3 regions of the Paraburkholderia sp. GAS32 genome follow, and region 3 is predicted to be linked to each of the others. Evidence: predicted binding sites of a transcription regulator. Region 3 holds the regulator's gene; each other region holds the start of a gene.
What was found. The regulator HrcA, encoded in region 3, represses chaperone genes, less so after heat shock. The targets are predictions, from matches to a motif close to TTAGCACTCNNNNNNNNNGAGTGCTAA.
Positions count from the first base shown of each region.

Region 1: the regulator HrcA is predicted to act here: its motif matches at 1,043-1,069, upstream of P3T25_RS22035 (co-chaperone GroES).
Region 2: the regulator HrcA is predicted to act here: its motif matches at 1,157-1,183, upstream of groES (co-chaperone GroES).

Region 1 is NZ_JBNPVS010000018.1:63,771-65,972, reverse strand. It holds gene P3T25_RS22040 (acyl-CoA dehydrogenase family protein) at 1-802, opposite strand, end outside; gene P3T25_RS22035 (co-chaperone GroES) at 1,093-1,383, shown strand; gene groL (chaperonin GroEL) at 1,402-2,202, shown strand, end outside.
Region 2 is NZ_JBNPVS010000012.1:129,712-131,913, reverse strand. It holds gene P3T25_RS17075 (DUF2471 domain-containing protein) at 39-446, opposite strand; gene P3T25_RS17070 (hypothetical protein) at 485-766, opposite strand; gene groES (co-chaperone GroES) at 1,256-1,546, shown strand; gene groL (chaperonin GroEL) at 1,601-2,202, shown strand, end outside.
Region 3 is NZ_JBNPVS010000023.1:80,355-82,556, forward strand. It holds gene P3T25_RS26160 (NAD kinase) at 1-122, opposite strand, end outside; gene hrcA (heat-inducible transcriptional repressor HrcA) at 336-1,355, shown strand; gene hemH (ferrochelatase) at 1,531-2,202, shown strand, end outside.

The sequences.
Region 1 (2,202 bases), on a different contig from region 3:
GCACCGGGCGCCCGTATTGCGTCACGTAGCGCCGTGCATCCGCAAGAATGTTGCGCACGATACCTGCCGCGACCGTTACCAGATGCAATTGCCGCACCGCGCTGCCATGGCGGCCTGCGAGACTCGTATAGCCGCGTGTTGCGATTTCATGGGCAAATACCTGCACGTTGTCGAGCACGAGACTGCCGCTCGCCGTCATGCGCTGCCCCATCCCGTCCCAATCGTCGAGCACCTGCAGGCCCTCACGTGAGACCGGGATGACAATCGACACCTTCTCATCGTTCTCGTCCTGCACATTGACGCGCGCATAGTCGGAAAACGCCGTGCCGGTCGAGTAATATTTTTTGCCCGTTACGCGAAAGTGCTCACCGTCGCGCACCAGCCTGGTGACGATTTCACCGGGCCTGGATGTGCCAAGCTCCGTCGACGCGCCGCCGAAGATCGCCCCTTCCCGTACGCGTTCGATCTGCGTGTCGTTGAAGGCGGAGCGCGGTGACAGCACCAACTGTTCGGTCAGATCGAAATGAATCCGCAATGCATGCGCGACATTCGACTCTTCCGCAGCCAGCGTGGCGATCACATGGAAGAGGTCTTCCAGCGAACCGCCGAGGCCGCCCCATTCAACCGGAAAACGGAGCACGCCGAGCCCCGATTCGCGAAACAATGCGAAGCGGTCGAACGGCAACTCGCGCCGCACCTCGCGTTGCGCGGCATCTTCACCGATCGCTTTAGCGAGCGCCGGCAACGCGGTGAGCGCCGCCTGAAGCCGCGCACGTGCCGTGCTTTCCTGAGAGACCTGCATGCCGTCATTCCTTGTATAAGCGCGCGGATCAGGCTTGATCCGGCTGTTTGTCCTGTGAGCGTGTATCGGCATCCCGATGGGACGTGCCGATTCGACGGATCAGTATAGGGACGCGGCCCACCTTGCAAAACCAGCGAATCAAGCTATGGATATGCGCGTTTCTGAAATGCCATTCGCCGATAAGGATCGATGAATCCGTTATTGGAGCGTCGCACGGCATCTTTCTATACTCGATTCCGGTCAGCACTCACCAACGACGAGTGCCAAATTTCAATCGCGGAAGTCGAACCATGAGTCTACGTCCCTTGCATGACCGCTTGATCGTCAAGCGTCTCGACCAGGAAACCAAAACTGCTTCAGGCATCGTCATTCCCGAAAGCGCCGCCGAAAAGCCGGACCAGGGCGAAGTGATCGCCATTGGGCCGGGCAAGCGCGATAGTGACGGCAAACGCATCGAGCCTGACCTGAAAGTCGGCGAACGTGTGCTGTTCGGCAAGTACGCCGGCCAGTCGGTCAAAGTCGACGGCAACGAATTGCTCGTGCTGCGCGAAGAAGATGTCGTCGCAGTCGTCACGCAATAACGAACGGAGCATCAAACCATGGCAGCAAAAGAAATCATTTTTAGCGACGTCGCCCGCTCGAAGCTCGTAGAAGGCGTCAACATTCTGGCCAACGCGGTCAAGGTCACGCTCGGTCCGAAGGGCCGCAACGTGGTGCTGGAACGCAGCTTCGGCTCGCCGGTGGTGACGAAAGACGGCGTCTCGGTCGCCAAGGAAATCGAATTGCCGGACCGCGTGCAGAACATCGGCGCGCAACTCGTGAAGGAAGTTGCCTCGCGCACCAGCGACGCCGCCGGCGACGGCACCACCACCGCGACCGTGCTCGCGCAAGCCATCGTGCGTGAAGGCCAGAAATACGTCGCGGCAGGCCTCAACCCGTTGGACCTGAAACGCGGCATCGACAAGGCCGTGATCGCCGCGATCGACGAGCTGAAGAAGATCAGCAAGCCGACCACGACCAGCAAGGAAATCGCTCAGGTCGCAACGATCTCGGCCAACGGCGAAGAGTCGATTGGCCAGCGTATCGCCGAAGCGATCGACCGGGTCGGCAAGGAAGGCGTCATTACCGTGGAAGACGGCAAGTCGCTCGACGATGAACTCGACGTGGTGGAAGGCCTGCAATTCGATCGCGGCTACCTGTCGCCCTATTTCATCAACGATCAGGACAAACAGGTTGCCGTGCTCGATAACCCGTTCGTGCTGCTGCACGACAAGAAGGTATCGAATATCCGCGATCTGCTGCCGATTCTGGAACAGGTCGCCAAAGCCGGGCGCCCGCTGCTGATCATTGCGGAAGACGTCGAGGGCGAAGCGCTGGCTACGCTCGTGGTCAACAACATT
Region 2 (2,202 bases), on a different contig from region 3:
GTGGAGTGATCTCCCCCGATCGATACGGGCTTGGCGCGTTAGTCCTGCGTGGCCACATCGGTAGCGTCGGCGGCCTGTACCAGTGCACGCACGAGCAGGTACACGGCTGGCAAGTTGTCGTCGTCACGTCGCCAGTCGACGGGTTCGTCGAGATCCATTCCGGACAAACGACTGTCCTCAAACCGGACAAACGTGGAGCGCACTGTCTCGTTGTGCCTCGCCAGGAAGCCCCGATTCTCAAAGACCTGTTCGTCGATTGTCAGCAGCGTGCGCCAGGTCGGCAATCGCGCGCCGCTTGAGTAACGGCGACGGCCACTGTCGAGGTGACGACCTGCGACCGTGGCAATGATCTGCTGGAGGTCGAGCGACGCGCTGCGGAGTGCGCGTTCGAGGGCGACAGGATTGATGTCGTGGACATCCCTATCAAGAGCAGAGTCGTTATTCATACCGTTATCTTCCTGAGGACTCGCAGCAACTCGCAGCATCAAGGTTGATGCTTCAACAACGCCTGGTTTCGCTGTGCCAGCAACTGGCGGATCTGGGCAAGATAGTTATCGCCGACCGTGCAGTCTTCAACAGGCCGGATATGTTGATGAGGCGTTGGTGGACGTACGCCGAGATAGCGGCACACCGCGGACAGGTAGGGTTTGCCGTTGCCTCCCAGGTGTCGCGCAGCAGCAGCCACGCGCACGTCTCCGACATGCTTGCGCAACCAGGCAAGCGTTTCGCGATCACCGTCGTTCAAGATGCGGATGAGCTGGTTCATGACCGATCCTGTATATAAAAACAGTACTGTGAATTTATACAGTATTTGATCGGGATGCAAGTCAATTCGCAGGTCTACTCCACCAACCGAACGGCCATCGTGTCCAGGCTGGAGCGAAATATTCTCGATTGCCGGCCGGTCAAGGGATTTCCCTGGTCCAGGGATTACGCACATATTTCGCGCACCTGGCCGAGGAATGGCCGCCCGCGAGCGCACAACGCGCAACTTGATGGTGGCGAGCGTGCACGGATAACTTGCTGTATTTAAAGGCGATCCGTGCGGTATGTCCGGTTTTCGCTGCGGTGCAAGGTTCAGGCTTGAGCGGATCTCGATGTCGACAACTGTCAAAGCGACATCCCTTCTTGAATTTGTCACCACCCGTCCATATAATTAGCACTCGCTGCACGAGAGTGCTAACAACATCGCCGGTTGGCTCAGCCAGCCGGGTTTTCTCAGCGTTCTTCAGTCTCAATCAAGAGAGGAGTATGTATGAACCTTCGTCCTTTGCATGATCGCGTGATCGTCAAACGTCTGGATCAAGAAACCAAGACCGCGTCGGGCATCGTGATCCCCGAAGCCGCAGCAGAAAAGCCGGATCAAGGCGAAATTCTGGCAGTCGGCCCGGGCAAGCGTGACGACAAAGGCGCACAAATCGCCCTCGACGTGAAAGTTGGTGACCGCGTCCTGTTCGGCAAGTACGCAGGCCAGACCGTCAAGGTCGACGGCAACGAACTGCTCGTGATGCGCGAAGAAGACATCATGGCCGTGGTGCAAAAGTAAGCGCCAGTCGCTACTTTTCCCGGTCATATCCCAAAGAATTCAAGGAGTTAGAAGATGGCAGCTAAAGACGTCGTATTCGGTGATTCCGCCCGTGCCAAGATGGTTGAAGGCGTGAACATCCTCGCGAACGCTGTGAAGGTCACGCTGGGCCCGAAGGGTCGCAACGTTGTCCTGGAACGCAGCTTCGGCGGCCCGACGGTCACGAAGGATGGTGTTTCGGTCGCGAAAGAGATCGAACTGAAGGACAAGCTCCAGAACATGGGCGCACAAATGGTCAAGGAAGTCGCTTCCAAGACCAGCGACAACGCAGGTGACGGCACCACGACCGCAACGGTTCTGGCTCAGTCGATCGTCCGCGAAGGCATGAAGTACGTTGCATCGGGCATGAACCCGATGGACCTGAAGCGCGGTATCGACAAGGCTGTGACCGCAGCGATCGAAGAACTGCGCAAGATCAGCAAGCCGTGCACGACCAACAAGGAAATCGCTCAAGTTGGCGCGATTTCGGCAAACAGCGATTCGTCGATCGGTGACCGCATCGCTGAAGCGATGGACAAGGTCGGCAAGGAAGGCGTGATCACGGTTGAAGACGGCAAGTCGCTGCAAGACGAGCTGGACGTGGTTGAAGGCATGCAATTCGACCGCGGCTACCTGTC
Region 3 (2,202 bases):
AATACGACCTCGAAGCCGCGCCTCGCGATGCACGAGGCGAGCTCGGTCAGCGGCTCGCCGATGCCCGGCGTATTGTTGCGCCCGACGAGCGCGACGGTCTTGAACTGGCTGGTCACTTGCATGCCGGCATTACACCATAGGTAGGGCCTGAAAAGAACCGCAGACAGACCCGGTAGCGAGCCTGCGCAAGCGCGCTGCCGGCGCATTGGGCGATTATCGTTAGAATGGTGAAACCTTGATGACATGCGCCGTCCCGCCAACCGGCGGCGCGATAGTCAGGGGTTGGCGCCGTTAGCGCTCGCTGTAGCCGCGTCATTGAGCTAAAATTTTCCGTCATGCTAGATCCCCGCGCACAAACCCTCCTCAAAACGCTGATCGAGCGCTACATCGCCGAAGGTCAGCCGGTCGGCTCGCGCACGTTGTCACGCTATTCCGGCCTCGAACTGAGCCCGGCCACGATCCGCAACGTGATGTCCGATCTCGAGGACCTGGGGCTCGTAATCAGTCCACATACGTCGGCGGGCCGGATTCCGACGCCGCGCGGTTACCGGCTGTTCGTCGATACCATGCTGACGGTGGAATCCGCCGCGGACGAAGAAGCGGTGATGCGTATCGTCAAGACTACGCTGCAGGCGGGCGAGCCGCAGAAAGTCGTCGCCGCGGCGGCCAGCGTGCTGTCCAATCTGTCGCAGTTCGCCGGTGTGGTGCTCACGCCGCGCCGCAGCCACGTGTTCAAGCAGATCGAATTCATGCGCCTGTCGGACAAGCGCATCCTGCTGATCATCGTGACGCCCGAGGGCGACGTGCAGAACCGCATTATGGCCACCCAGCGCGACTTTTCGCCTTCGCAACTGGTGGAAGCCTCCAATTACATCAATGCGCACTTCGCGGGCCTCTCGTTCGACGACGTGCGCCGCCGCCTGCGCGAAGAAATCGACGAATTGCGCGGCGACATGACCACGCTGATGCACGCCGCGGTCACGGCCAGCACGGATGAAACCGACACCGGCGAACACGTGTTGATTTCCGGCGAGCGCAACCTGCTCGAAGTCGCCGACCTTTCGTCGGACATGGCGCGCCTGCGCAAGCTGTTCGATGTGTTCGACCAAAAGACCAGTCTCCTTCAGTTGCTCGACGTGTCGAGTCACGCCGCGGGCGTGCAGATTTTCATTGGCGGCGAGTCGAATCTCGTGCCGATCGAGGAAATGAGCGTCGTCACCGCACCTTATGAGGTGAACGGCAAGATTGTCGGCACGCTCGGCGTGATCGGGCCGACCCGCATGGCCTACAACCGAGTGATTCCAATCGTGGACATCACCGCGCGGTTGCTTTCGCTGACGCTTAGTCAACAGTAACCTGCGGTCACCGTGGCTGCCGCACACCTCATGCTGCAAATGATGCGCGACAGCGCGCGGCTTGCCAATTGGCCGAATGGCCAGGGGTCCCTGGCGGACCTCGCAATGGACCGCGCCGCTATAATGAATTCCACCTGAACCGACTCTCCGCCCAAAGCGGTTATCCCTGCTGCCTATGCGCTTCGACCTCGAGCGGCCATCACAGAACGCCACGTCACACCGTGTCGCCGTGTTGCTGATCAATCTCGGCACGCCCGACGCGCCGACACCGCGTGCGGTCCGGCGCTATCTTGCGCAGTTCCTGTCCGATCCGCGTGTGGTCGAAATTCCGGCGCTGCTCTGGCAGGTGATCCTGCGCGTGTTGATTTTGCCGTTCCGCAGCCCCGCGTCAGCAAAGAAGTACGCGGCCGTGTGGATGCCGGAAGGCTCGCCGCTGCGTGTCTTCACGGAGAAGCAGGTGGAGGGTTTGCGCCATCTGCTGCAATTGAACGATTACACGGTGCTGGTCGACTACGCGATGCGCTATGGCACGCCCGGCATTCCGGCCATGCTGAACCAGCTCAAGCTGGCAGGCGCCGAGCGCGTTCTGCTGATGCCCATGTATCCGCAATACTCGTCGTCGACCACGGCCACGGCGTTCGACGACGCCTTTTCGGCCCTCAAGCGCATGCGCAATCAGCCGGAAATCCGCACGGTGCGGCAGTACGCCGATCATCCGGCTTATATCGCCGCGCTCGCCGCTCAGGTGCATCACTATTGGCATCAGCACGGCCGGCCGGATTTCGCGGCAGGCGACAAGCTGGTGCTGAGTTTTCACGGCGTGCCAAAGCGCACGATGGATCTCGGC